Regions from separate parts of the Ruminococcus intestinalis genome, predicted to be linked through region 2. Evidence: a T-box and tRNA genes for the amino acid it is inferred to sense, from the RefSeq annotation. Region 2 holds a T-box; the other holds one or more tRNA genes.
The links. A T-box is a leader RNA that pairs with one kind of tRNA and senses whether it is charged. The one in region 2 lies ahead of alaS (alanine--tRNA ligase), so its partner is inferred to be a tRNA-Ala.
Positions count from the first base shown of each region.

Region 1: it has a tRNA-Ala gene. The T-box ahead of alaS (alanine--tRNA ligase) is inferred to sense a tRNA for this amino acid. The anticodon was not compared.

Region 1 is NZ_JACOPS010000001.1:354,147-369,686, reverse strand. It holds gene H8R91_RS01820 (histidine phosphatase family protein) at 77-706, opposite strand; gene H8R91_RS01815 (helix-turn-helix domain-containing protein) at 779-1,447, shown strand; gene H8R91_RS01810 (PASTA domain-containing protein) at 1,576-3,204, opposite strand; tRNA gene H8R91_RS01805 (tRNA-Ala) at 3,363-3,438, opposite strand; gene H8R91_RS01800 (thiamine diphosphokinase) at 3,492-4,121, opposite strand; gene rsgA (ribosome small subunit-dependent GTPase A) at 4,134-5,021, opposite strand; gene pknB (Stk1 family PASTA domain-containing Ser/Thr kinase) at 5,033-7,123, opposite strand; gene H8R91_RS01785 (Stp1/IreP family PP2C-type Ser/Thr phosphatase) at 7,144-7,869, opposite strand; gene rlmN (dual-specificity RNA methyltransferase RlmN) at 7,871-8,911, opposite strand; gene rsmB (16S rRNA (cytosine(967)-C(5))-methyltransferase RsmB) at 8,916-10,247, opposite strand; gene H8R91_RS01770 (zinc metallopeptidase) at 10,264-10,962, opposite strand; gene fmt (methionyl-tRNA formyltransferase) at 10,988-11,905, opposite strand; gene def (peptide deformylase) at 11,920-12,405, opposite strand; gene priA (primosomal protein N') at 12,418-14,859, opposite strand; gene rpoZ (DNA-directed RNA polymerase subunit omega) at 14,837-15,052, opposite strand; gene gmk (guanylate kinase) at 15,099-15,540, opposite strand, start outside.
Region 2 is NZ_JACOPS010000001.1:210,721-226,260, reverse strand. It holds gene spoIIP (stage II sporulation protein P) at 1-503, opposite strand, end outside; gene gpr (GPR endopeptidase) at 559-1,434, opposite strand; gene H8R91_RS01090 (lectin like domain-containing protein) at 1,565-3,184, shown strand; partial or broken gene H8R91_RS01085 (carbohydrate-binding domain-containing protein) at 3,309-4,903, opposite strand; gene H8R91_RS01075 (DUF4956 domain-containing protein) at 5,127-5,819, opposite strand; gene H8R91_RS01070 (VTC domain-containing protein) at 5,812-6,528, opposite strand; gene H8R91_RS01065 (nucleotidyltransferase family protein) at 6,764-7,978, opposite strand; gene H8R91_RS01060 (S24/S26 family peptidase) at 7,989-8,459, opposite strand; gene H8R91_RS01055 (PqqD family protein) at 8,452-8,715, opposite strand; gene H8R91_RS01050 (LPXTG cell wall anchor domain-containing protein) at 8,888-10,006, opposite strand; gene alaS (alanine--tRNA ligase) at 10,224-12,857, opposite strand; T-box leader at 12,906-13,121, opposite strand; gene thyX (FAD-dependent thymidylate synthase) at 13,351-14,106, shown strand; gene H8R91_RS01035 (dTMP kinase) at 14,152-14,823, shown strand; gene H8R91_RS01030 (DUF2156 domain-containing protein) at 14,817-15,540, shown strand, end outside.

The sequences.
Region 1 (15,540 bases), 140 kb from region 2:
CACCTTTATATTACATTATTGCACAATCTTTCGCAAAAGATTGTAAACTGCGCTACAATTCGTACTATTTTAAAAATTAATCTTCAATATCCTTTTTTTCAGGAATTACCGAGAATACCTCCATAATCTTATCTCTCTGCCAAAGCTGCGGTGTAATTCTTACGGAGTAGCCGAAACCGTTGTCCATAACCCATTCAAAAGGCTTTGCCTGTGGCATTCCGTACACTGCAAGCAAGGTCATTATAACGCCGCCGTGTGTGACAATAACGCTTTCTGTTGTGCCTGTTTTGATAAGTCCCTCAACAATGCTTTCAAACATTTTGCAGATTCTGCGTGTGAAATCGGCATTACTCTCACCTCTCGGAGGTTTTACCGAGGGGTCACCCGCAAGCCATTTTTGGAAATCTTCATCTTCGTTTAAATCATTTGCGGTTTTTCCCTCCCATTCGCCAAAATTACATTCCGAAAGATTGGCGATGACAAGCGGATTTTGCTCCGGATAAAGAATTTTGCAAGTCTGTGTACAACGCTTTAACGGACTTGTAAACACTGCCTGTGCACCCGGATAACGATATTCGTAATCAAGTTTTCTAAGTTCTGTTTTTCCTTTATCCGAAAGCGGAACATCAGTAGTGCCTATGTACTTGCCCGATAAAGTTTCGTCTATACTTCCGTGGCGAAGAAAGTGAATAATATAAGATTTCATAATTGTAACTCCTATGGTATTTACAAATTGTAATTAATATATTATACTGTTCGTATAAAAGAGGTGCTTTCAATGAACAGTGATTTTCCTATGATAATTTCAATGCTGCGAAGAGAACGCAGATTAAGCCAAAAGCAGGTAGCGGCGGACTTGGGTATTTCCCAGGCGCTGCTCTCTCATTACGAAAAAGGAATAAGAGAATGTGGACTTGATTTTCTCGTAAAAACCGCCGAATATTATGATGTGTCTTGTGATTATTTGCTTGGCAGAACACCGAACAGAAACGGTCAGCAGGCACAGCCTGTCAATATACCCGATGCGGAGATTCCGACAGTTGAGCCGGGTAGCAATATGGTCGCTATGATCAACAAAAAAGTTGTAATGAATACAAGCGCAGTTATTTTCGATATACTCGATAAACTCGGAAACAAAAAGCTGACAAACGCTGTAAGCAACTATCTTATGAATGCCCAGTATCAGGCATTTCGTTCGGTATATTCGTGTGAAGAAAGCAACCCGCAGGATTTATTTACGCTGAACAAAAGCAAGTACAGAAGTCTTTGCAGCGCAGCTATGACGCTCGACCTTGCTATGATTGACGCTATAATCGAAAGTAAGACCGAAAATACATCAATTGCTCTTTCACCCGATTTGCTTTCAAGATATTTTGAAAAAGGTACTGCTTCACTTTTTACATTGGTAAGGAATGCGGAAAAAAGCGTAAAAAGCAAGTTTAAATAAACGGTTCTTAGTAAAAAGTCGGATAATTATGGTTTAGCAAATTGATTTGTAATATAAATTTTAAATTCTTAAATCAAAATGGCTGAGTCAATATACAATTGATTCAGCCATTATTTTTAGCTTTAATATCAGGAAGTTGCTTGAGTTGTAGTCTGCTGTCTGCCCTTACTTACAATAATTATAATGTTAGAACCGCTTTCAAGAGTATCGCCTGCAACATGATTTTTGTAGCCGATAACTCTGTTTTCCGCTACTGTATCACTGTACTGATATTCAGCTGTAGCAAGAAGTCCCGCATCTGCAAGCGACTGCGCAGCCTCATCAATTTTATTACCCTGAATTGCAGGAAGTTCACGCATCTGAGCACCAAGACTGACTGTTACAGAAACTGTAATACCGTCTTCCTGATCTACTTTAGAACCTGCCGGAGGATACTGTTCCATTACAACACCGTCGGCATATTTATCGCTGTAAGCATCATTGTAATCTCTGTAAACCACAACGCTGTCATCGGAAGCCGCAGCCTTTACAACATCTTCGTACTTCATTCCGACATAGTTAGGAACAACAGGACCTGTCCATTCCGTGCTTGATGTAGACGCTGCAGTGGCATCAGTATTACCCGAGAATAATCCTGCAAGCGGATTCTGCATAACCCAAAATACACCGGCAATACCAAGTACAAGAACTGTAATTGCAACAGAAATAGTAACAATGGAAGCATGCGACATACCGTTATTACGGCGTGACTGCTCCTTTGTAATATTCATACTTGCTGTTCTCGAAATTTCGTCCTGAATAGCCTTTGCGGTATGTGCAACGGAAAGTTGAGAACGAAGCTCGTCAAAATCTGTAATTCTGTTCTCACGCTGAACCTGTAAACCGTTTGCAAGTGCAGATACAACATGAGGAGGCAAACTCTTTACAGTAGATGTGCTCATAAGAAGTCTGCTGTCTTTTAAACGCTCAACCGCACTATTTGGAAGATGACCTGTAAGTGCATAGAAAAGTGTAGAACAAAGTCCGTAAATATCCGTAATATCATCAAGCGGAAAATTATCTTCATACTGTTCGGGTGCTGCTGCGCCTGAAAACAATTGAGATTTAAGCGCTGTACCACGCTTACGCTCATTTTCCGTAGCATAGCCTGCCATTCTGATTTTACCCGAAGCAGTAATAAACAGATTTTTAGGCGCTACCGCATAATGACCGACACCACGCTTATGAAGAGCCTCAAGTGCCGAAATTACGGGCATAAAGAGCGGTCTTGCAATATCCCAGTCAAGATGACCGTTGCTGCGCTCAATATATTCTTCAAAAGGAATAAGGTCCTCTTTTTCTTCAATAGCATATGCTGTATTGTTTTCTTCAAAAACATCAACAATATTTGTAAGTGCCGAAAGATCCTTTAATTCTGAAATAATGCGAAAATATGAAATAAACTCATCTCTAAGTTTATTAAAAGCAAGTCTGTCATCGTAATTAACTTTTAATTCCGTCTGTCCTTCATCTCTTGAAAAAAGACCGATCGGTAAAAATTCAGTTACAATTACAACATCGCCCGTCTGCTTGTCAAAAGCAATATAGCGTGTTGATTCACCGTTAGTTTCAAGTCCGGTACCTGTTACATATCTGCCTGCAAGCTCTGTGCCGAAAGGCAGAAAAGGTGCCGACTGAACTTCTGAATTATCAAAATGGCAGTTCGGGCAGATTACACTGCCGTTAAGTTCCTGCATACAACCCATACATAATGACATAAAAATTCAACTCCAAATAGAATAACACAAAACGAAATGATACTAATATATTATATCATAAGGTTATAATTCTTTTCAAGACTAATGAGTGTCATTATAGTTACAATTTTGTTATTACAACCGTTTATATAACAATGACATCTCTTTATAAAACTAAGTGGTGGAGATAATGGGGCTTGAACCCATGACCTTCTGACTGCCAGTCAGACACTCTCCCAACTGAGCTATACCCCCATATTGGTGTTTAAAAATTACCGCATACTATATAATGTTTTTGCAAATTAAATTTAATTTATGAACTGATTAATAATAATTATTGCATTTCCGTAATTTATTTTTACATTTGCTCTGTCAGAAATAAAAATATTTGAAATGCCCATTGCTTCTTCCGCAGTTAAAATAAGATTCTCCGCCGAATACTCGGCACCTATGTAAGATACATTCACACTGTCACAGGCAAAAGGAAAGACTGAAAAAGTTTTTCCTTTATTTCCGTCAAAATTATATTCGCCCATTTTCAAAAAGCGAATAATCTCTTTGTCGGAAACGATTATTCCGCTTGCACCTTTTTTATCAAGATACATAAGAACAGAAATATTTGCAAAGGTATGATCAAATCTTCCGCCTGTTGCGGCAAGGATAACAAAATCATCATATCCACGGGACAGTGCAACCTCTATGCAATGCAAAAGGTCTGTATCATCTTTATGTGAATTGAGCTTGATTACTTCGCAATCATCGGGTAAATTACCGCTGTACGAATCAAAATCACCGACTATAAGGTTAGGCTTTGCACCTGCTTTTTTTGCATATTCATAGCCCTTATCGGCACAAATAAGATAATTGCAGTCCTTAACCTGTTCCGATATAAAATCTATATCCGCTTCAGGCGAGCCCGCAATTATCGTACAACGCATTTTAATTCCCCTTTACTTTTTTAACTGCCACTTTTTAATATCTTTTACCTCATTGTACATAGCGACATAACTGTTGTGACGGGTTTTCTCAATATCTCCGTCAGCAAGTGCCTGCAAAACTCTGCAGCCTTTTTCGCAAGTATGAGAACACGAAGTAAACATACATTCTCCGAGATACTCTTTAAATTCGGGAAAGCAATATTGAAGTTCGTCTTTATCAATAATTTCGTATCTCTGCAAATCAACGGTTGAAAATCCGGGTGTGTCTGCGATATAACAGCCGTCAAGATTAAACAGTTCAACTGCTCTTGTAGTATGTCTGCCTCGTCCGAGTTTATCGCTTATTTCACCTGTTGCAAGGCTTAGGTTAGGAAAAAGCATATTTAACAAGGTTGACTTACCCACACCGCTGTTGCCTGTAAAAGCAGAAGTTTTGCCCATAAGTAAGGCCTTTAATCTCTCTGCTTCATCTGATTTTAGCGGAGAAGTACAAAAAACTTCAAATCCCGCATTTTTGTAAATATCGGCAACCTTTTCACCGCTTTCAATATCATCTTTTGAAATGACGATTACAGGTTGCATATTGCTGTTAATCGCAGCGGCGGTCATTTTATCGATAACCGCATAATTCGGACTTGGCGAAACTGTCGAACAAACGATTACGAGAATATCAATATTAGCAAGCGGCGGTCGCTTTAATTTATTTTTTCTCGGCAGGATTTCGTCAAGAGAGGCAAAGCCCTCTTTCTGAACAGAAATTTTCACCCTGTCGCCAACAAGAGGAGAATTTCCGCTCTTGCGGAAACTTCCTCTTGCTTTACATTCATATATTTGATTGTCGCACTCGACATAGTAAAAACCGCCGAGCACTTTCATCAATAATCCTTCGTTACTGCTCATATCAATTAATACTATGCCTCGGAAGGTTCGGTTGCATCTGTTGGCTGAACCGGTGTGTATGGCGGCTCTGTAACAGGCGGCTCTGTATATGCAGGCTCTGTTGCAACAGGTGCGGTTGTAGGTACCGCATACTCGTGAGTAGCTGTTTGTGATACAACAAGTGTTGAATAATCAATTGAATATTCACGGTAAACCTGACCGTCAAGCTGTACCACAATGTTTGAAGTACCGGAACCAGTAAATTCAAGAGTACAGGTCTTATTGTACTGCGGCACAAGTGTTTTTGAATACTTAGTATCAACAACACCGTCTACAATTACAGTCATCTCAACCGATTCGGTAACATTTGTAGGTAAATCTACATATACATTTACTGTAGCCACATCACCCTTGCCCGAACTTACAGTAAGGGTTACAACAGTACCTTTATCTACCTTACCGTACTGCAACGGTGACTGTGAAAGAACTGTGTCTTTTGCCTCTTTACTTTCGTCATCGTAAACTGTTTCTACAGTAAGACCTGCATCAACAAGTTTTGTTTTAGCCTCTGAAAGTAAAAGTCCGGATACTGACGGAATAGTTACCTTTTCATCTCTCTCGCCGTTTGCAATGTAAATATAAACGGTAGAACCGATATTTGTATGAACACCTGCCTTAGGGAATACTTCTGCAACATATCCCTTAGGAGTTTTAGTGTTTTCAACATAGATTATCTTTGGAACAAGGCTCTTTTCCTCAATAATTGCAGATGCGTCTTTTTCGGAATAATTAAGAACATAAGGAACCGAAGCATTTGTATCTGTTCCGTTTACTTTAAGAGTAATCTGTGAGCCTGATTTTACAAGTTTTGAATCAGCGGCAGGCTCCTGTTCAAGAATTACACCAAGCTCTTTTGAAGCGTCATACTTGCTCTCCACAACAAAGTTAAAATTGTCTTTGTTGTCGGCATTGGCCTCTGCCAAAGTTTTACCGACAAAATTCGGTATTTCAACATCTTTAGCCTGTGAAGTCGAACATCCTCTGAAAATTGCAAGACCTACAAATACGGCAACCACAACTACGGCAGAAATTACAATACCCTTAATTGCGTAATAAGACGGCTTGTGTTCAACCTTCTGTTCCTCTTCTGCGGTTTCGATTTCAGGTTCGGGAGTTTCCTCCGGTTTTGCAACAGCCTTATCAAACTTTGTACTGTTTGTTTTTGTATCTTTAAGTGAAGTAACAAACTTTGTAGGCTGATTATCAACAAATTTTGAATAATCAAATACAATAGACGGATTAAGTCTGAAACGCTCCATATCGTTGAGCATTTCAGCGGCAGAATTATATCTGTCGGCAGGATTCTTTTCCATAGCCTTCATTGTAATCTGCTCAAGTCCGATAGGAATAGTGGGATTAAGCTCTCTCGGGCGCTTAGGAGTTGACTGTAGCTGCATAAGAGCTACTGAAACTGCACTGTCTGCGTCAAAAGGAAGTTTACCTGTGAGCATTTCATAAAGCATAACACCGACCGAGTAGATGTCAGACTTGCCGTCTGTTGCCTCACCTCTCGCCTGCTCCGGTGAAATGTAATGAACCGAACCAATTGCGTGTTCTGTCATTGTGCGTGTAGCTTTGTCGGAAAAACGGGCAATACCAAAGTCTGTAACCTTGATTGTGCCGTCCTGTAAAAGCATAATATTCTGCGGCTTTATGTCACGGTGGACAATGCCATGCTCGTGCGCATGCTGTAAAGCCTTAAGAACCTGACTTGTGAGATACAAAGCCTCTTTCCACTCAATGATACCCTGCTGATCAAAGTATTCTTTAAGTGTAATGCCGTCAATGTATTCCATTACAATATACTGAATCATATCACCGAAGCTGACATCATACACCTTAACAATATTAGGGTGTGAAAGTGTTGCGATAGCCTTTGATTCATTTTTAAAACGACGGATAAATTCCTCGTTATTGAGGTATTCATCTTTTAAAATCTTAATGGCAACTTCACGGTCATCAAGAGTATCGTTACAGCGATATACATTAGCCATACCGCCAACGCCGATAAGCTCATGAATTTCATAACGGCCATCAAGTCTTTTGCCGATATATTTATCCAATTTATTTCACTCTCCGTTTCTCAATAAATAACCGTGGCGGTAATATTATCGGTTCCGCCGCCTTCCTTTGCCTTGTCAACAAGCTTATTAATAAGATCCTCGCCCCTGTTTTCGTGGCAAATTTTAACCATATCGCCTGTTGTAATGCAATTGGAAAGTCCGTCTGTGCATATTAAAAGAACATCACCGTAAATAAAGTTTGCCTCTATATAGTCAAGCCTTACGGACGGTTTTATTCCGAGTGCTCTTGTTATAAAATTCTTATTGGGATGATTCTGTGCCTGTTCATAGGTAAGCTCACCTCTGCGCACCATTTCCTGTACAACAGAGTGATCCTCAGTAAGCTGTTTGATTTTGCCGCCCCTTATTGCATAGGTACGGCTGTCGCCAACATGGACAATATGAACCGTGGTATCCTTTACAAAAACAAACTCGCAGGTTGTACCCATTCCCGTAAGTTCGGGATCTTTCAAAGAAAGTTCATATATTTTCATATTTGCGTTTACAACAATTTCTGCTATAAGCTCGCCGATTTGTTCTTTGGTCATATCGTCCTTGTATAAATCGGTTATTTTGGAGCTTATGTATTCCACAGCTGTTGCACTCGCTATGTTGCCGCCGTTGGCACCTCCCATTCCGTCACAGACTACTGCCCAAGCACAGCTGGGAGAAATAACTCCGAAGCGGCAATCGTCCTGATTTTGTGAACGAACTAAGCCAATGTCACTTTTGCTAAAGACTTCCAAGTTATTTTCCTCCTTCGTTAGTATGATTTCGTCTGAGCTGACCGCAGGAAGCGTTAATGTCACTTCCAAGGGTTCTCCTGACTGTCGCCGCAATATGTTTTCGACCAAGTATATTTACAAAGGCCTGTTGCCTTTCCATACTGCTCTTTTTGTATCCTGTTCCGTCAACGGTGTTTACCGGAATGAGATTCACATGACAGTTCATATCGGCAAGTCTGTCCGCAAGCTCGTAAGCGTCCCTGTCAAAATCATTTACACCGCTTATCATAGAGTATTCAAAAGTAACCCGTCTGCCTGTAATATCAAAATAATCTTTACAAGCCTTTAAGAGTTCATCCATAGAATATCGCTTAGCGATAGGCATAGTCTTTTGCCTTACGGTATCGTTAGGTGCGTGTAATGACACGGAAAGTGTAATGCCGAAGTGCAGCTTTGCAAGCTCATAAATTTTAGGTACAATACCGCAAGTGGAAATTGTGATGTGACGCATACCGATATTAAGACCGTTGTCATCGGATACAAGTCTTAAGAACTTTACCACATTTTCAAAATTGTCGAGCGGTTCGCCCATTCCCATAAGAACAATATTCGATATTCTGATATTCAAATCTTTTTGTGCGGATTCAATCTGATTGAGCATTTCGGACGGAGTCAAACTCCTTGAAAAACCGCTTTTGCCGGTTGCACAAAAAGTACAGCCCATTTTGCAGCCCACTTGTGTGGAAATGCAAATTGAGTATCCGTGTTTATAATTCATAACAACGGACTCTACACATTCACCGTCATTGAACGAAAAAAGATACTTTACTGTCTTATCATACCTTGAAATTAGTTTTTTTTCAATATTTGCAACAGAAATGTAACAACTTCTTTTTAAAAAGTCCTTGATTTTCAAAGGAATATTCAGCATTTCATCAAAAGAAGTGACATTTTTGTTAAGCCATTGGTATATTTGTTTTGCTCTGAACTTTTCAAAACCGTTCTCGGTTACAAAGTCGGTAAGCTCATTTAGGTCAAGTGATTTAATATCAATTAAGCTCAAAAGATTACCTCCTTGTAAGTACGGCTATGTAAAAACCGTCGCCGTCAAAAGTGTGCGGCATAAGTGTTATTTCATACGGCTTTTCGTCAAATGCTCTTTTAAGTTCAGGAGGCAGTTCAAGTTCAACTCCCTCAAAATCATTGTGCTCGGCAAGAAATTTTGCTGTATTTTTATTGTTTTCCTGCGGATTCAGCGTACAGGTCGAATATACAAGTTTTCCGCCTTTTTTTAGATATTTTGCGCTTTCGCAAAGTATTTTATACTGAATATCAGCAAGGTCTGTATCTACAAGGTCATCTTTATAGCGAATTTCGGGCTTTCTTGAAAGCACTCCGAGTCCGCTGCACGGCACATCACAAAGTATTCTGTCTGCCGACGGCAATTCCTTATCGGCAGACGCACCGTCACGCAGGCAGGTTTCAATAATATTGATACCCAGCCTTTTTGCGCCTTTTTCTATAAGTTTCAGCTTATGCTTGTACATATCGCAAGCCGTTATTTTTCCGCTGTTTTGCATATACTCGGCGATTGTAAAAGTTTTGCCGCCCGGTGCCGAACAAATATCAAGCACGGTCTGTCCTTTTTCGGCAGAAAGAAAGTATGCGCAAAGCTGGGACGACAAATCTTGAATATGCAGTAAACCGCCTTTGTAGGCTTTCAATCTTTCGATTGAACCCGTATCGGCTATTTTTACCGCATTACTCGGAAAATCAACTTTTTCTGCCTTTACCTTATCATCGGCAAGCACACTTATAAGTTCGTCTGTATTTGTTTTCAGCGTATTAACTCTTGCGTAAATATTCGGTCTGCCGCTAAGATTTTCTAAAATCCCCCTTGCGTTATCCTCGCCGTAGGAATTTATCCATAATTTAACAAGCATTTGCGGGCAGGAATATTTTACCGAGTAATACTCTGCCTTATTGTTTGAATCGGGATATTTTATTTTACAATTATCTCTCGCAAAACTGCGCAAAATTGCATTTATAAAACCGGAGGATTTCTGCAGTTTTTGCTGTTTGGCAAGTTTTACACTTTCGTTAACAGCGGCACTTTCGGGAATTTTATCCATAAAAGCCATTTGCAAAAGTCCGAGGCGGAGAATAATTTTTGTCTTTAACTCAATTTTCCTTAACGGAATTTTAGAGTATTGTTTAATGATGTAATCAAGAGTGATTTTACGCTCAAGCACACCGTAAACAAGCGCAGATGTAAAAGCCGCATCAAGCGGCGAAAGCGCACTTTCCTTTACTGCGTTATTGAGTGCTATATTGGAATATGCTCCGTCCTGTTCAATTTTTAATAATACTTTAAATGCAGTTTTGCGTGAATTAGCCATTTAAAAATCTCTTTTCTTATCTTCTTCTGTTATTCGCTATTATAAGCAATCTTAAAAGCTGTAAAATTGCCGTAAGAGCAGATGCAACATAGGTCATAGCGGCTGCCTGCAAAGTGCGTTTCGCACCCGTGTATTCTTCACCATAAAGCAAATTTCCGTTTTTGATAGTTTCAAGCGCTCTTTTAGAAGCGTTAAACTCAACGGGAAGAGTTGCAATTGTAAAAAGTACTGAAAATCCGAATAAAGCTATACCGATATACAACATAACAAAACCGATTTTTGCGGAAAAGCAAAGTCCCAATATAATCAAAAACCAACTTAATTTTGAACCGATATTCGCCATCGGAAGAATTGCCGAACGAATTTTATTCGGTAAATAATTCTGTGCGTGCTGAACAGCGTGACCTGCCTCATGACAAGCAACGCCTACGGCTGCTACGGTATTTGCATTATAAACACTGTCTGAAAGTCTGATTACATTAGTTCTCGGGTCAAAGTGGTCAGTAAGATTTCCCGCTACCCTTTCAATACGCACTCCGTAGACGCCGTTTTGTCTTAAAACAAATTCGGCAGCTTGTGCGCCTGTCATATTTCTTGAATTTCTCATTTGAGAATATTTTGAAAAAGTTGATGAAACATTAATTTGACATATAAGTGAAATAATTACGCAAGGAAGAATAAACACAACATATGTCCAGTCAAAACCATAAAACATAAAAATTCTCCTTTATATACCTATATCAGTTAAAGCTGTCACCGATATTTAATTTATGACCTGCAAGAAAAGCCGCTGACGGCATACGCTTTTTGCCCTCAGGCTGCAACTCTATAATTTCGACCGAACCGCTGCCGCAAGCAACAATCAACGGCTTTATGCTGATTATCGTGCCCGCTTTTCCGCTTTTTTCGCATACTTTTGTAGAATAAATTTTCAGTTTTTTTCCGTTAAGTTCGGCAGTCGCAATCGGCCAGGGATTAAGTCCACGGACTTTATTGTGCACTTCTTCGGCTGATTTTGTAAAATCAATCGGGCAAAACGACTTGTCAATCTTTGAAGTATGCGTAGCCTTGCTTTCATCCTGTTTTACAGGCTTAATTTCTCCGTTCTCAAGCATTTCAAGAGTTTTAATAATTAACTCTCCGCCGAGTATACTAAGTCTGTCAAAAAGCTCTCCGGATGTTTCATTTTCGCCGATTTTTGTTTCAATTACTGTCAATATATCGCCTGTGTCAAGTCCCTCTGCCATTTGCATAGCTGTCACACCTGTTACTTTGTCGCCGTTAAGAACCGACTGCTGAATAGGTGACGCGCCTCTGTATTTCGGCAAAAGTGAGCCGTGGATATTAATACAGCCGTATTTTGCGCTTTCAAGCACTGCCTTCGGTAAAAGTTTACCGTAGGCCGCAACTACGATTACATCGGGATTATATTTTTTTATTATTTCAAGAGGTTCTTCCGATTTAAAGGTTGTCGGCTGATATACGGGAATGTTAAGTTCCTGCGCACATACCTTTACATCAGGAGGAGTAAGCACCATTTTTCTGCCCTTTGGCTTGTCAGGTTGTGTAAACACAGCCTGCACCGTATGCTTGCTTTCGTATAATTTTTTGAGTGCAGGCACCGCAAAATCAGGAGTACCCATATAAATTATATTCATAATTAACCCTCAAATCAGCCAAACATTTCTTCGTATTCTTCAGGAGTAAGCATCTTGCTTGCTTTCTGTTTAAAAAGAATACCTTCAAGATGGTCAAGCTCATGACAAAAAGCTCTTGCAAGCAATTCCTCACCGTCAATCGTAAATTCATTGCCGTGTCTGTCAAAAGCCTTCACTTTAACATAGTTAGGACGCTTTGTAATACCCCATTCACCCGGGCAAGAAAGACAGCCCTCAAGACCCTCCTGCTCGCCGCTTGATTCAATTATAACAGGGTTTACAAGCTCGATAACCTGATTTTGTTCTTTACTTACATCAATAACAACAACTCTGCGGATAATGCCAACCTGCGGTGCGGCAAGACCTACGCCGCCCGAGTCGTGCAAGGTTTCTGTCATATCATCTATAAGCTGTGCGAGTCTGTCATCAAATTTAACAACCTCACGGCAGTGCTTTGTGAGAACGCTGTCGCCCTCTTTTACAATTTGCCTAATAGCCATATTCACACTTCCTTAACATACAAGAGCGTTCATATCGGCATAAGCCGTAACGCCCGAAAATTCCTTACTCTTGCCAAACTCACAAAGAATCTTTGAAAGCAGGGCACGAAACTCGGAATTGTTTTTACATTTTATAATAATTTTAAACCTGTATTTATTACTTATTTTTACCACCAATGCAGGTGTAGGCCCTAATATTCGCAACGGCATATTCGGATAATTTTTCTTTGCCTCTTCTGTAAAGAGTTCAAGGAACTTTACCGCACCTTTAAAGGCAGCTTCTCTGTTCTGCGATACAAAGCCTACAAGGCATATATCGGCAAACGGCGGATACAGCATTGCCTTGCGTACCTTTATTTCGTTCGAGTAAAAGGTATTGTAATCCTGTCTTGATGCCATTGAAATTATCAGATTTTCGGGTGTAAATGTCTGAATAACAGCCATACCCTTGTCATTGCCTCTGCCGCTTCTTCCGACTACCTGTGTGAGCAGTGAAAAAGAACGCTCATAACTGCGGTAATCATCGGCATAAAGCATATGGTCGGCATTAAGCACACCAACCAAAGTCACATTTGGAAAATTAAGTCCCTTTGCAACCATCTGTGTACCCACAAGAATATCATATTCACCGTCAGCAAAAGCTGAAATCATTTTTTCATACGAAGATTTCGACGAAGTGGCATCGGTATCCATTCTTAAAATCCTTGCCTCGGGAAAAATATCGGAAATATCTTTTTCCGCTCTCTGTGTGCCCGTTCCGCCAAAAGTAAGTCTGTGACTGTGACATACGGGGCATTCATCTGTGTAAGGCACAGAATAGCCGCAATAATGGCACATTAATCGGTTATTTGCACTGTGGTAAGTAAGAGAAATTGAGCAATTCGGGCAAGTCACAGCCTCTCCGCACGCTCTGCAAGTAACAAAAGTATTGTAACCACGGCGGTTAAGCAAAAGTATCGACTGCTTTTTATGCTCAATATTATACGCAATATTTTGCAGGAGAACATTAGAAAAACCGCTTGTGTTGCCGTTTTTCAGTTCTTCCCCCATATCCGCAACAACAACCTCCGGCAGCACGGCTTTACCGTATCGTGCAGAAAGCGTATTAAGCGAATATCTGCCTGTCTGTGCATAGTAATAGGTTTCTATACTCGGTGTAGCCGAGCTAAGTACAAGCAAAGCATTATTGTACGAGCAACGGAACTTAGCAATCTCTCTTGCATGGTAGCGTGGAGAGCTTTCGGACTTGTAGCTGTATTCCTGCTCTTCGTCCATAATAATCAGTCCGACCTTATCAAAAGGCGCAAACACAGCACTGCGTGTACCTATTACAATTTGTGCAAGACCTTGTTTTACTCTTTTGTACTCATCAAGTCTTTCGCCGAGTGAAAGCGCACTGTGAAAAACCGCAATCTTATCGCCAAACCTTTTGGCAAACTGCGATACAAACTGCGGAGTAAGCGAGATTTCAGGTACCATAACAATAATGCCCTTACCGTCATCAATTACTTTTTCAATCAGTTTGATAAATACACTTGTCTTTCCCGAACCCGTAACTCCGTAAAGCAAACTTACGCTCGGAAAAGGCGAATCATATTCATTGTAAAGAGAATCGCAAGCAGACTGCTGTTCTTCGGAAAGCACAATTTCTTTCAAAGAGCTGTCTTTTTGTCGATTTTCAATTCTGAATACTTCTTCATCAAAAAAGTATATCAGTCCTTTTTTACAAAGCGCATCCACAACGGCGGCGGTAACTCCTGTAAAATAGCAAACCTCTTTTACCGAAATTGCACCTGCCATTTCAATAAGTTCAAACACATTTTTCTGCTTTTCGGTAAGTTTTACTCCCGATATATCAACCTCGGGAGTAACCGCCGCCATTTTCATTACGGCGTCATTAACCTTGCGAAAAATCTCGTCCGACTTATACAACACCCCTTTTTGAACAAGGAGTTCAAAAGGTTCTGTTGTACTGTAACCGAAAGCATCAAGTAATACTTCGCTTTTTACTGCTTTTCGCTTAGAAAAAAGGTAATTATAAACTCGTTTTTCCTCGTCCGTAAGTTCATCAAAGGAAAACTCGCTTTCATCTTTTGCACCGTACATAGTAGTAACTTTGTAGTTAATACCTGCCGGCAACATTGTTTTTACAGCCTCATAAAAGGTGCAAAAGTAATGAGATTTCATAAAAGCGGCTGTTTTAAGCATTTCATCGTTTAAAACAGGCTCATCATCAAGTACGGAAATAACAGACTTCAAGCCTTTGCTTTCACCCTGATGAACAGCGGTTATTATCCCCTGCCTTTTACGATTTCCTCTGCCGAAAGGCACAAGAACCCGTGTTCCCGCTACCGCCTTGTCAAGCATAGAATCGGGAATCACATAGTCAAATGCCTTGTCAAAGGAATACGCTGCTTTTTCAACAGCAATTTCAGCTATTCTGGAGTTCATCATCGTCAGGCTCTAAAATGCCTATTTCGTGATTTTTGATTTCATCAATAGCAATGAGAACAGGCTTGTCGTCTGTAACCTCACCGCTTTCTTCCTGCTCTGCTGTAATCTCTCTTGCTCTCTTTGCAACACCTACAACGAGTGCATACTTACTTTGCTTACCTGCGAATAATTCGTCAACATTAACCTTATGCATAATTAATCTCCTATCATTATCATAATATATTTTCCGAAAAAATCGGTTATTTACTCTCTTTTTCTAAAATATCAAGAACTTCGTTTACCGCTGTGTCGAGGTCATCGTTCACAACATTGTACTTATATCTGTTCTTAAATGACATCTCATGCTCCGCCTCTGCAAGTCGCTTAGCGATGGTTTTTTCATCTTCGGTTCCTCTGCGGTGAAGTCTGCGTGAAAGCGAATCTATAGAAGTAGGAAGAATAAAAATACTTAACACATCAGGATATTTTTCAAGAATTTGAAGTCCTCCCTGAACCTCAATTTCAAGGAATACATCATAGCCCTGATTGAGTAAATCTTCTACCTGTTTTTTAGGTGTGCCGTAGTAATTGTCACAATACTTTGCGTACTCAAGAAAACCGTTTTCTTCTATAAGTTTTTCAAACTGTTCCTTAGTAACAAAATTATAATGCACTCCGTCAATTTCACCTTTTCGAGGTTTT
Region 2 (15,540 bases):
CTTTCACTTGTGTGCGTATGATAAATAAGCACCTGTGCCGTTCCGTTTGAATCGACACCAAAAGGCAATTCACTGTTTAAAGCGGAATCAAAATCGTAATCAAGTCCCGTATTGTTTTTCACATAAGCCGTACCGCATTTTACACCGTTCGCACCAATCTGTTCGGCAAGAATATCGTAAACCGCCTCTCCGTCATGGTTTCCGAAAGAATCATAATATCCGCTTTTGTCTTTTTCTCCGTTTAGATTTCTTGTAATCGTAACAGGTTTAGTAATCGGCTGTGTTTCCTCCTGTTTCTTTTGTGTGGTATCGGTATTGGCAAGGGTTGTAGTTTCAGTATTGGATAATTTATATGTACCGTCGGACAGAGTAAGCGCCGCAACCGCAAGCGCCGCAGGTTTGTCGCTTGCAAAGCACTCCGGCATTCTCCGACAAACGCAGAAAACGGCAGTCGATACAAGGATAATCGACGCCGTTATTTTTAATGCTCCTAACTTTTTCACAAAATCACCGCCTCATAAAAATATATGCCGATGATTTTAATGTATGACCGAATTTCTACATAAGCGAAACAAGCTCGGAAATATTAAATTCATTTTGAAGTGCGCCGTTAAGCGCAAATGAAATCAGTCTTGAGGCTCTCTCGGTAAGCAAATCTATTTCCCTCGGTATTACTACCATCTGCCTGCCCTGCGGTGTGATTTTCTGCCTTGCCCTGTGCGGGTCATTGACGCTTAAAAGGTCAGATGCAAATGTGGCTGCATCTACAACCGTGGGCACTCCTATTGCTATTACGGGTACTCCTATAGTTTCTTTGTTAATCTTTGTACGGTGATTTCCAACGCCCGCCCCGGGTGAAATTCCTGTATCGCTTATTTGCAAAGTACAGCCGAGTCTTTCAAGTCTGCGTGATGCAAGTGCGTCTATTACAACAACTGCATTCGGTTTTATTCTTTTTACAATACTCAATATATATTCGCCTGTTTCAATACCCGTCTGCCCTGTTACTCCCGTTGCCATAACCGCAACCGGTCTTAAGCGGTCAAGACCGGTACTTCTTGCAATCTCACCCGAAATATGCCTTGTCGCAAGCACTCTGGAGCTCGTTTTCGGGCCGAGAGAATCGGGAGTGATTTCAGGATTTCCGAGTCCTACTACAAGTACAAGGCCGTTGACCGGCAAAAGCCTGCGAATTTCCTTTCCTATAGTAATAAGTCTTTCGTCGGTTTCGGTAAAATTATCGGTAAGTGACGGAAGTTCTACTGTTATATAAGTACCCTCTTCTTTTCCGAGCTGCTGCCTGGCTTTTCTTGTTTTTACTTCAAGTCTTGAAATATCAAGTCCGTTTTCACTGTACTGAACAAAATCCACACCTCCGACATCTTCTCCTGCTATTTCACGAGCTTCTACCGCTAGGTCAGTTCTAAGTTCCATAAAGTCGCCCCTTTTATCTGTAAATATTGCTATTATCTTGTGTATAAACAGCGTTTATATTCTTTACAAGAAAGAAAATTTTTGATATAATAAAATTTGATATATATAAACAAAAAGGTGTGAATGTAAAATGATAAAATCACCTGTTATTAAGGCGATAACGGCAACAGTATCTGCACTTATGATATTTTCTGCTGTAAGCGTATCGGCTAATGCCGCAAGCATTGATAACAATTCAAAAATTTTAAGTAAATTTCAAATTAAAACTTCAGACAATACAAAAAATGATATTCCGTCTGCATACAGTTCAGTGGAGCTTGGCATTGTAAATTCTCCGAAAAGCCAAAAATACAACGATTGCTGGATATATTCCTCGCTCTCGGTGCTTGAAACAAAACTTTTAAAAAAAGATTTTACGGCTAATAATTTTTCTGCCGAGCATATGAACCTTTGGGCAACAACAAAAAGCAACGGTAAAGGCTGGCAGCGCAATGTCACTTCCGACGGCTATGCATTTACCGCACTCGGATATTTAAGTTCCTGGCAAGGCGGAATCGAACAAAGCGACTACGACACTCTTGCAGAAAAATATACTCCCGACAAAGACCTTTCCGCTTTTGTAAATTACGGGGTGACCTCTATAAAATACCTCGACGATTGTACACAAGAAGAAATTAAGCAAGAGATTATGGATAACGGTTCAATCTATGCGGCATATTCTCACAGTCCTTATTACGAAAATAATGACAGAACAGCGTATTTCTGTCCGCAAGGTTCTCCAAAATCCACAGGTCATGCAATAGCTATTGTCGGATGGGATGATAATTATTCAAAAGAAAATTTCAAAGCAATAAACGGTGTTTTACCCGAAAATGACGGAGCATGGCTTGTAAAAAACAGTTGGGGCGATTACAACACTTTAAACGGTTACTTTTGGCTTTCATACGAAGATTCTTATTTGTTTAGCAGTACCTTTAAATACAATTTTGCTGTTGAAGATGTCACAGAAATCACCGATGATGTTAAACTTATGCAAAATGAAATTTACGGTGCAACATATGAATTTAACTACATAAATGATGACAGCGTCACATATCTTAATCTTTTTAATTTTTCCGAGGGTTACAACAAACTTGATTCGGTAATGTTTGAAACCGCCGCAAAAAATTCCGACTATGAAATCTACTATGTACCTGCCGAAAATAAAATTCCTGTGTCAGATGAAACCAAATGGACTAAATTAAACAGCGGAAAAGTTCCGTACAGCGGATATTTAAATATTGATACAAACGATTTTGACTTACCTGTAACTTACGGTGCAATCGCCGTTAAAATTAAAAAAAATAATGAAAGCGGAAAAAATACTATAGGCGTCGGTGAATGGCTTAACAAATCAAACGGCCAGTTTGCATTTATAAACGAAAGCCAAAAAGGCGAAAGTTTTATTTATCAAAACGGAACTATGACAGACCTTCTCGATTGGTACAAAACGGAGCGTGACGATAATCTTGGCGGCACATTCGTTATAAAAGCTGTTACAAATAAAACCGAGCTTGCAGTCACACTGCTCGGCGACATTGACTTAAACAACAAAATTGACATTAAAGATGCAACCGATTTGCAGATAGCTATTTCAGGCGATTCAAAACTTTCGGCTGTTCAAAATTTAAATGCCGATACTGACGAAAACGGCGAAATTAATGTAAACGATGTTACACAGTTACAATTTATGATTGCAAATAATAACTGAATACAGATGCAAACAGAATTTTTGGACAACTGCCTCTTTACCTGCAAATCGACAAATCACAAACATTCAACTTTAGACTAAAAGGAAAACACAACTGCTCATCGGAACAGTTGTGTTTTTCATTTTATCTCATTTGAGGACCGCCCCGCATATCTCCGCCCGGGCCGCCCATTTCGTTTCCGTTCATATCGCCGTTGCCCATATTTCTGCCGCCCATACTTCCGGGGCCACCCATACCGCCTGAACCGTATATGATAGAAGTCATTTCAACTTCTGTTGTACTGTCGCCTGTCGTTACAGTATATGTCTGACCTGTTGTAATACCCGGGCAACTGATAACCACACAAGCGTATGTCTTGGTAGGTGTGAACGATACAAGAACATCGCCGTCACTGTTTTTGACTGTGATTTCACCGCTCGAATTTGTATTTACAAGCATTGAACCTTGAGTTGAATTTTCTCCAAAGTTCTGTGCCATTTGAGTTGAACCTGCCGCAACGAATATACCGCCTGTAATTGTTGCCTCGCCGTCATAATCAACCGCTCCGTTATCTCCGCTTGTCGGGCCAAAGACATAGGTTTCCCCGCCTGTAACGGTAAGCGAACCGTTTGAATCAACTCCGTCACCGTCAGCGTCAATTGTTATTTTGCCGCCCGATATTGTAATGGAAGCATCTGATGAACCGAAATTGTCACGGTCAAATCCGCCACCGAATCCGCTTTCGTCTTTTCCGCCTGCGGCATTAAATCCGTCATTGCTCGATTTCAGATTAATTGTACCGCCTGAAATTTCAACTTCCGTTCCCTCTATTCCCTCATAGCTTTCGGTAATATTAATTGTTCCTCCGCTGATGCTTGTTTTGCTGTCGGCGTGGATACCGTCATCACCTGTTGAAATTGTAAAAGTACCTCCTGATACGGTTACATTTGAATTTGAATGTAAACCGTCATCTTCGCAAGTAAGATTAAAAGTACCTCCGCTGAGTGTAATATCTCCTCCTGCTTTTATTCCTTTTACACTTGCAGAATCTGTTGAACTTGAAGATGATGAACCTCTGTTTGAAGTAATATTAAATGTGCCGTTTTCAATTTGAGCCGTTGTACCGGCATCAATGCCGTCACCTTTGCAATTAACGGTAAATTTACCGTCTGCTATATACACAAATCCTTTTGAAGTATCGTCTGTATTTTCTGCGTGCAAACCGTCTTTACCCGAAGTTAAAGTATAAGTACCGCTATTCTGATACTGTTTTTACCGCTTAATGCATGGCTTGCGGCTGTAATATTGTATTCTCCGCTTGTAAGTTTTAAATCATCTTTAGAAACAATGCCGTGACCTTTTTCGGAAGTTACAGTCAATTTTCCCTCTCCGTTAAAGGTAATATCATCTTTTGCAAATACCGCCGCATCTACATTGTTGTCATCTGTCTGAACATAGTCACCTGTTGACGCAAGTGTATTTTCTGTGTCTTTTGCAGTTGTTACAAATACCTTATCTGCCTGTTTTACATATAAAGCGGCACTTGATTTACAGGTTACAGAGGCGTTTTTAAGTACAATCTGCACTTTTGTTTTATTGTCGGCATCTACAATAATCTGACCGTCGGATGTTGTACCCGTAACTATATATGTGCCCTCACTTTTAATAGTAACCTTACTTCCGCTGACAGAAACGCTGTCAGAGCTTGCGGTTGCACCTGATGATGAAAAAGCAACCATTACCGCCGAACTTTCATCATAGCCTACCTCTTTGTCACGGTCGGTGAACATATCGCTGTCAAGAGATTTATCCGAAGCGATTGAAGCAGTAGAAACACTGTCTTTTGTAACAGTTGAAGAATTTGTCGAGGATGTTTTTTCATCTGTATTTGCGCAGCCTGTTACACTTACGGATATAATAAGTGCCGCAAGCAATGCTGCAAATTTCCCTTTGCTTTTTAAATTAAAGCTCATTATTAGTTATCTCCTGTCTTGCCATACTGATTTCAAGATTGCCGTTTCTGCATCTCAAATCATCAATAAAATCTTTTTCATCGTTCGGGTTTTTGAGAGTTACATTATATGTAAGTTTGAACAAACTGCCCATATTAGCAGTTCTTACCGATACCGTTTCATATTTTACGGTATATTTTTCAAAAAGGTCGTCAAAAGCACCTGTATAATTTAAATCCTCGGGGATTGTGATTTTTAATATTCTGTCCTGCTCAAGTCTTTTGTCTGCACCGATATTTACTTTATTGAGGATAAACATTGCAATTCCTAAAATTAATGAGAACAGCACTGCGTATCCGAGATAACCCATTCCGCAAATCAAACCTGCACCCATTGCAAGGAAGATTGTGCCGATTTCTTTAGCGGTGCCTGGCACGGAACGAAATCTTACAAGACTGAAAGCACCTGCCACAGCAACGCCTGCACCGACATTACCGTTTACCATCATAATTACCACACAAACTACGGCAGGTAAAAGTGCAAGAGTAACAACAAAGCTCTTTGTGTATTTGGTTTTGTATGAATAGACCGCCGCAAGAAAAATGCCGATTACAAGAGCAACTGCTATGCCAAGCAGAAATTGCGGCACTGCGATTGTTTCGGTTGTTGAACTGAAAATTTCTGAAAATAATGTATTAAGCATATTTTTTACCTCCGTTTGCTCTTTCGCTCATAATTGCAACATAAGCATTGCCGTATTTTGAAAAAGATGTTTTATAAATTTTGTTTTCGCTTAAAATGTTTGTCATCCACAGCGGAATTGCCGTACCTGTCTTTATTTCCATAAGAGAATAATTATTTCTTAATATCGGTGTTCCGTAAATACCTTTACAAAGTGATAAATCATAGTTACGCCAAAGAATATTATCATCAAATGTTACTCTGAAATCATAATCATTTTTTGAATAAAAGGCCTCTCGGTTGTATGAAATTACAACCTGCGGTGCAATGCCTTTGTAATGTTCAAGAAAATAATTGACTTCTCTTAAAATCTGACTGTCGGCAATATGTTCACCGTTGCAAAGATAACGCATACTCTCGTTCTCACTCATTTCGGTTCTGCGTTTATAGACAACACGCTTATATTTCTTTTTGATTTCTATAAAAGTTGTGCTGTCGTGTTTTGCAACTCCGTAACTTCTCAATCTTAACTTTTCCTTATAAACGGGATGTTCAAGCGAGCGTCTTATCAGTAAAAAATCAGGTGTGTCAAAATATATGTTGCAAATTGTGCTTTTGCCGTATTTGTCGGCATACATATATTTTTGCATTTCCCGCATAATCATTTTCTTTTGTTCGTCAGTCACAAGGTACTTTATTTCATAGCGTTTAAATACGCTTTGGTAACTCACATTTAACTCCCCTTTTGTTTTGATGAGTATATTGTACCGTTGTAACTTTAAATGAAATTTAAATTTTACTTAAAATTTACCTAAAATTTAAAAAACAAAAAAAGAGAGAAATAGTTAGGACGGACTAACTATTCCTCTTTAAATCAGCGAACACCAAGTGCCGTTAGTGCTCGCTAACTTATTTGATATTATATCAATAAATACATTATTTGTCAATTAAAACATAAATAAAATTTTATTTAACATCAAAACCCACTTCTGTTTGAATATAATTAAAATAACTTACATCATCATCGGTATAAGAAGTTCTGTTGTTAAAACCTTTTTTTATATCAATATTTCTGTCAATAAAAATTCTTCTGCACCACATACATGCCCATGAATACGGCAATAAAATCGGCATTTTCTCCACAAACGGATATTTATTTGCCATATTTGTTTTATTCGGAAAAAGCGATGAAATAAAATTAGCAAATCTTGATTTTTTTCTGCCTGTTTTAGTATTAACTCTTTGTCTTTCCATTTCGGACATAACCGCAACATCTACTCTGCCGAGAGTCATACTTAATAAAATATATTCTTCAACATCGTCAAAATCTTTAACTTCACTGCCTTTTGAAAACCATTTCAGTGAAATATCACGCAGTTTTTTCTCAAACAAGGTTATTCCTAATTTTTCAAACTGTTCACTCAAATATTTTTGATTAAGTAGATCCGAATATTTTTTATAAAATACATATTCGTCGGCAATCATTCTTATGCCGATTCCGCCTTCGGAAAAATGTTTTGCACTGTGAAGCAACATATAAATATAATAATCCTCAAGCGTCATTTCTTTTGAATAAGAATACCCGTCACGCACCTTAGCTTTTTCAAGTTGATTTTCCAATAAAGAATAATTTTTATCATTCTTTTTTAAAAGCGAACGGTGCATTTCAATATACATAAACGGCGCTTTTACAAAATGATATTGTTGATCGTCATTTTGTAAAAATTTGTACCCGTTTTGTTTAAATATATTTTTTATTCTGTCAATATCGTTTATATCAAACAAAATATCATAATCTGAAATTGAGCGTTCAAATGAGTTGGGATAGTCTTCCTTAAGAAAATAGCCTTTCATAGGGAGATTATATATTTTCCCTTCATCGAAACATTTAAGCAAACTTTCAATTTCATATTTCATCATCGTATCAATATAAATCCAATGATTAAGATTATTTTTTACATAAGATAACAATTTATCTGAAACCGAATATTTTTTTGACAGCATTAAAACAGCCTCATCAAAAATTGCATCCATTCTGGTATCATTAGAAATCTGCCGTATGTGGTCAAGATTACAATTTTCATACGGCAGCTGCGGTTCTGTTCCGTTTAAAACACTTGATACAAGCGTCAAATAATATGCATATTCTTTTTTTTGAGCGGCATTAAGATGTTTTTTCATTATACAAAAACTACCTTTTCTTTTTTATATTTATCGACTTATTCATTCTGTGCGCTGAATAAAGCATACGCATTGGCGCTTTGATATACTCCCACGCTGACTTATAAAATCTGTATGAAAGCGAATTATCGGTATAGTGTTTACCTTTTCGATAAAATGCGGTAACCACACCTATAATATTTTCGTCAGTAATTCCCCGTTCTTTATGAAACTGATTATCACCGCAAAAAATATATTTGCTGTCCTTATCAAAACCGATAACTCTGTGCAAAACAAAATCGCCGTTACTTCTTCGGTATAAAGCAACATCAAGATATTTTAGCCTGCCCTCCGGCTTTTTCAGGACAACCACATCTTCGCCGTTTCTTAGCATAGGATACATACTTGTTCCGTGCGGAGTAAATGTAACCGTGCCTCCGCTGTTAAGTTTTTCTTTAATAATTTGTATTACATCTTCAAGCTGAATTTCTTTATTATTCAAAGACATTTGCATCCTTTAACTTATTAATAAATATATCTATATCCGCACTTGCTTTTTCTTTTGTTACATCATACTCACTAATCATTTTAGCAATAAGTTCGTCTTTCTCAATTCCTTTTTGCAACTGTTCAAATAAGAAAGCACCCGTTTCATTAAGATTTATAACACCGTTAAAATCAAGTGTAAGACTGTTTACCGGTACCACTACATATGAATCGGCTACTTTTCTTAAAACAAAATCATCTTTAATTTTCATACTCATTTCTCCTCATATATGAATATAATATTTTTTTAATTGTTTTGATAATAATATTGTAATACATAAAGCATAAAAAAGCAAGTAATGAGGGAGTTTCGAGCATACAAAAAGCTCCGCAGAAAACTCTGCGGAGCTAAGTGATTAAGTATTAATTATCTGTTAAGATAAATTAGTTCTCTCTTCTTCTAACGAGGAAGAATACACCTGCAGCTGCAACCATTACGCCGGCAAATACGAAGAAGATTGTTGTCTCCTGACCTGACTGTACTGAGTTAGAGCCTGATGATGAACCATTTGATGAACCATTTGATGAAGAGCCGTTTGATGATGAACCGCCGTTTGATGAACCGCTTGTATCAGCAGCATCATTCTTAGCCTCTGCATTCTTAATCTCATCTTTGTTAACTTTTTCGCCACCCTTTGTTGGGTCTGTGCAGTTACCAAGGATACCCTCAATTGTTGCCTTCTTCTTGTTAGCAACATCCTGAGTCATTGTTTCTTCCTTAACAAAACCCTCAAGTTTGAAATTTACATTAGACATTACAGCGAGTGGGCTGACCTTGAGTTGGTTGATAAGATCCTGTGTCTTATCTGTCTTACTTGTATCAGCAGTACCGTCGTCAGAAACATAATCGAGAAGGTAGTCAGCTAAAAGTGTTACATCTGTTGTACCGTCTGCAAGAGCTGTACCGACTACTTTTGATGTTGAAGTAATAACCTTCTGCGGACCACATTCCGGATGGTTCTTCCATGCAGCCTCAGTATCTGTCTTTTGGCTGTCCTTAGGGTTCTCGATCTGGTTACCTGTTACATACACAGTATCGCCAATGCAGTTACCGTTCATGATTGTGTTGTAAATCTGAGAACCTGTATCAGCACTGAAGATTACGCAATATAAGTTCTTGCTGCCGGCATTCTGAATTTCTTCAGCGTTTTCTTTGCCTGCCTTTGTTATATCATAAGAATAAAGATCGTCGCTTTCCTTTTTGCACACTTCTTTCTTTGTCTGCCAGCTTGGCCATTTACCTGTACCGTCAGCTCTCCAGATGTGGCAATAGATCTTGCTAAAGTTTTTCCAACCTGCACTCTTTACATCAAAGTAAATCTTTGTGCCGGCACCTACCTGTGACTCGTCACCTGCTGCTACTGCTGAAGAATCGTCAGCTGCTACTGCAGACTCGTCATTTGCTGCTACTGCGTCCTCTGCTTCAGCTGCACTTGCTGCAAATGCGCCTGCTGAAAGCACTAATGTTGAAGCAAGAGCAAGACTCATTACTTTTTTGAACATTTTAAATCTCCTCCATTGTTCATTAACTTTTAGGAATACACTATTCCATTGGAATTATTATACATCAAACATTACAAAACTTCAATACTTTAATTTCTTTTTATCGTTGTTTTAATATACAATCTTGCTAGACTGTTTTTAGTAGTTCTAAACAATAATAGCAATAAATTGCAAACTTTTAGACAACAAAAATCAAATTATGTGGATTTCGCAACATTTATGCCTTAATCATACCATATACAGTTTCTTTAACGATAGCAAGTGCTTCATCAATCTTTTCAGGATTTTTTGCACCTGCCATAGCCATATCCGGCTTACCGCCGCCGTTGCCGCCCGCTGCCTGTGCAACAGCCTTAACGAGTTTGCCTGCATTTACGCCGAGTGCCTTAGCATCTTTACCGCAAGATGCGGCAAATGTAACCTTGCCGTCATTTTCACAAGCAAGTACAACTACAGAAAGCGGAGCAACATCTTTTGTTCTCTCGCACATTGCACGAAGTGCGTCAGCGTTTGCATTGTCAATTTTTTTAGCAATAATTCTTACGCCGTTTTCAATTTCAGAATTAATAAAGAGGTTGTCAACCTGCATAGCAGCAAGCTTTGTGTTAAGCTCTGCAATTTCTTTCTGCTGATCATGAAGTAAGGTTGCAATCTTCTGTGCGCCCTCTGTGAGTGCTTTTGTATTTGAAATCTTAAGTGTTTCGCAAACGTTGAGTACAGTTTCACGGACATCGTTCATATACTTAAGAACTCCGATACCTGTAATAGCCTCAATTCTTCTTACACCTGATGCAACAGAACCCTCCTGACGGATTCTGAACAAGCCGAGGCTTGATGTATTTGTAGCATGTGTACCGCCGCAGAACTCAACTGAGAACTTACCGATGCTTACAACTCGTACAACATCGCCGTACTTCTCGCCAAACAATGCCATAGCGCCGAGTTTCTTTGCCTCTTCGATTGGCATTTCCTTTGTAACAACAGGGATAGATGCAAGAATCTTCTTGTTTACAAGGTCTTCGACTTTCTTAAGTTCTTCATCTGTGAGAGCCTCAAAGTGAGTAAAGTCAAAACGAACCGAATGGTCTGTTACAAGCTGACCTGCCTGATGAACATGATTGCCGAGAACTTCACGAAGTGCGGCCTGTAAAAGGTGAGCTGCTGTGTGGTTACGCATAATATTTGCTCTTCTGTCAAAGTCAACGATTGCACGAAGTTCTGTGCCGACCTCAAGTGTACCGCTCTTAATTGTACAAGAATGGAGATAAACACCCGAAGCATCCTTAGTTGTATCGTCAACATCAACCTCAAGTGTGCCTGCCTCCATTACACCTGTGTCGCCTACCTGTCCGCCACTCTCTGCATAGAACGGAGTTTTGTCGAGAACAACAAGAGCTGTTTCGTTTTCGCCGACGCTGTCAACTCTGATACCGTCTTTAATGATGGCAAGAACCTTGCTGCCTGTATTAAGATCTGTATAACCGCAAAATTCTGTTTTAGCAATATCTGAAAGGTCTGTTGAATCCGAAATCCAAGCGTCTGTGTCTTCTTTCTTTCTTGCATCTCTTGAACGCTGTTTCTGCTCTTTCAAAAGCTCGTGGAAACGGTCAACATCAACATCAATACCCTGCTCGGAGAGAATTTCTCTTGTAAGGTCGATTGGGAAACCGTAAGTATCGTTGAGCTTAAATGCGTCCTCACCGCTGAGAACCTTAATATCCTGGTCGTCAACAATACCCTGCAAGAGTTTAAAGCCCTGGTCAATTGTCTTTTGGAAGCTTTCTTCCTCGACTCTGATAATCTTTGTAATAAAGTCCTGCTTTTCTCTTAATTCAGGATATGCCGATTCATTTTCTTTTATTACAGTTTCGCATACCTTATACAAGAATGCGTCTTTGTATCCTAAAAGTCTGCCATGACGGGCTGCTCTTCTGAGCAAACGGCGGAGAACATAACCCTTACCCTCATTTGACGGAAGAACACCGTCGCCAATCATAAATGTTGTGCTGCGGATATGGTCGGTGATAACTCGGAGTGAAATATCCTTTTTATCGTCTTCACCGTAATTTACACCTGTAATTTCAGAAATCTTCTTCATAATATTCTGAACAGTATCAACCAAGAAAAGGTTATCAACACCCTGCATTACGCAAGCAAGTCTTTCAAGACCCATACCTGTATCAATGTTAGGATGAGCAAGCGGAGTGTAGTTGCCGTTGCCATCGTTTTCAAACTGTGAGAATACAATGTTCCATACCTCAACGAAACGGTCACACTCGCAGCCGACATGACAGTCAGGCTTACCGCAGCCCTTTTCATCACCACGGTCAAAGTAAATCTCCGAACAAGGACCGCAAGGACCTGAACCGTGCTCCCAGAAGTTGTCTTCTTTGCCGAGTCTTACCATATGAGATGGCTCAACACCGATTTCTTCGGTCCAAATCTTGTAAGCCTCGTCATCGTTTTCATAAATAGACACATAGAGCTTATCAACAGGCATTTCGAGAACTTTTGTAAAGAACTCCCATGCCCATGCAGTAGCCTCATGCTTGAAATAATCACCGAAAGAGAAGTTACCGAGCATTTCAAAATATGTGCCGTGGCGAGCAGTAATGCCTACTCTCTCAATATCTGGAGTACGGATACACTTCTGACAGGTTGTTACACGCTTTCTCGGCGGTGTAACCTCACCTGTAAAATACTTTTTCATAGGAGCCATACCGCTGTTAATAAGCAGAAGGCTGTTGTCGTCCTTCGGAACAAGTGAAAAGCTCGGAAGTCTTAAATGACCCTTACTCTCAAAAAATGAAAGAAACTTTTCACGAAGTTCGTTAAGTCCTGTCCATTCCATTAAAAATCTCTCCTTAAAAAATTTGCAAAATAAAATCCTGCCCCATAAAAATGGGACAGGAGAATAATTCCTGCGGTACCACCCAAATTGGTGCTTAAACACCCTCTTTGAGTAATCTTACGATTACAATCCTTAACGCAGATATACGCTGTGCTTAGTCACACAGAGCTCAGGGGCAGCGTGCTGTAAACATTCATAAAGTCTTGCACCGACCGACTTCTCTCTGAAAGAACGAGATACAGCTAATCCCGTCAACGCCAATTACATATACTTTTTATTCAGTAGCATTATAAAACTAATTATTCACAATGTCAAGTGAATATCGGAAATTTTCTGATATTTTTCTTTTTTCGTACCGCAACAATCGCATTAATTTTGTTGCATATTGCGACACAAAATGATATAATACATTTATATATGTTTTTATATCACTTTGGAGGAGATTATTTTGAGTGCAAAAGTCACTTTACTTACTTATACGCCAAATCCCGAAATGACGGTTGCAATGGCTGCAAAGCTCTGCTACTCACCGTCCGAAATATCAAATATAAGAGATGGTCTTACTGAGGAAAAGGCCGCTGATTTTATAGATATGCTTGCAAACATCGGGCACGGCAGTCCGTTTGAACACGCTTCTTTTACCTTTGGCATTGAGGGCATTTCAAGAGCCTGCTCACATCAGCTCGTAAGACACAGAATCGCATCTTACAGTCAGCAGTCGCAGCGTTATGTTGACGGCACAAAGTTTGATTTTGTAACACCGCCTGAAATTGCAAAAAACGAAAAGGCGCTTGCCGCTTATAACAAAGTAATAGAAATGCAGTCAAAGGCTTACAGCGAGGTTCGTGACGCACTTGTTGCAGGATATATCAGAGAGGCAACAGGAAACTGTGACGATACCGATGAAGAAGTCATAGAAAACTACAGAAACGAAAACAAAGCAAAATTCAATGCTTTTGTAAAAAAAGCAAATGAAGACGCAAGATTTATTCTTCCTAACGCATCAACCACAAAAATTGTCTGCACTTTTAATGCAAGAAGTCTTGAGAATTTCTTTGCACACCGCTGCTGTAACCGTGCACAGTGGGAAATCAGAGATGTTGCCGAGCAAATGCTTAAACAATGTCTTGAAGTTGCTCCGCATTTATTCAAAAACTGCGGCCCTGCGTGTTTGTTCGGTGCTTGTCCCGAGGGCAAAATGAGCTGCGGCAAAATGAAAGAAGTACGCAAAAAATACGGCAGAGAGTAATATTTTAATTATATTTTAGAATAATAGAAATGGATAGGAACAAAAATGAGTGCAAAATTCATTGTAATAGAGGGTCTTGACGGAAGCGGAAAGGCTACCCAAACAAAAATCCTCTTTGATAAAATTTCAGCAATGGGAAAAAGCATTAAAAAACTTGAATTTCCCGATTACGCAAGCGAAAGCTCGGCACTTGTAAAAATGTATCTCGGCGGAGAATTCGGCAGTAATCCGAATGATGTAAATGCTTATGCCGCTTCGTCCTTTTATGCAGTAGACAGAGTAGCAAGTTTTCTTAAATTTTGGAAAAAAGATTACGAAAACAGTGATGTGATTTTAAGCGACAGATACGCTACATCCAATATAATTTATCAGATGTCTAAACTTGACAAATCGGAGTGGGACAACTTTATTGAATGGCAGGAGGATTTTGAATACAATAAACTTTCTGTTCCTAAGCCCGATAAAGTTATTTATCTTGATGTTAAACCCGAAGTATCGCAAAAACTTATGAGCAAGCGTTACGAGGGTGACGAAGGCAAAAAAGATTTACACGAAAAGAATTTCGCGTTTTTGCTTGAATGCAGAAAATCTGCTTTATATGCCGCTGAAAAATGCGGTTGGACAATTATTGACTGTTGTGAAAACGGTGAAATCGAGCCGATAGAATCAATAGCAGAGGAAATAGAAAAGGCGGCTGAAATTAATACTTTATGCTAAACTTTAAGCTGATAGAAAAATCCGATATAAATAAATTTCAGAAATACTACGACAATCCGGAGGGAATTTCACTTACTACCAATATTTTGAGCGCATACCTCTGGAGAAATGAATATAATATAAAATTTGCTTTGTATAACAACTGTTTAATAAAAGCATATTTTAATGACGATGACAGCGTGTGGGGATATTGCCTGCCGCACGGCGAAGATATAAAACCCGCTGTCGAAGAAATCATAAAGGACGCTCACGAGCGTGGACAAAAACCTTTTATCGTAATGCTGACAGACGCACAGAGGGTTAAACTCGAAACCCTCTTCCCGTCAGAATTCAACTATGAATTTTCACCCGAAAATCAGGAATATGTCTATTTGTCAGAAGATTTAATAAATCTTTCGGGCAGAAAATTCCACGCAAAGCGCAACCATATTTCAAAGTTTAAGAACTGTTATCCCGATTACAGATTTGAAGAAATAACAAATTCAAATAAAGAGGACGCTTATAAAGTAATGCTTGATTGGTGTGCCGAGAATGAAATTGATATTGAGCACTACGAAGAAAAAAATGCAATCAGAGAGGCTCTTGACAATATAGAAGAATTTAAAATGCATGGCGGAATTGTTTATGTAAAAGACAAAGCTGTTGCCATGACTCTCGGATGCGAAATCTCACCTATTGCATTTGATATATGTTTTGAAAAAGCTTTGCGTGAATACG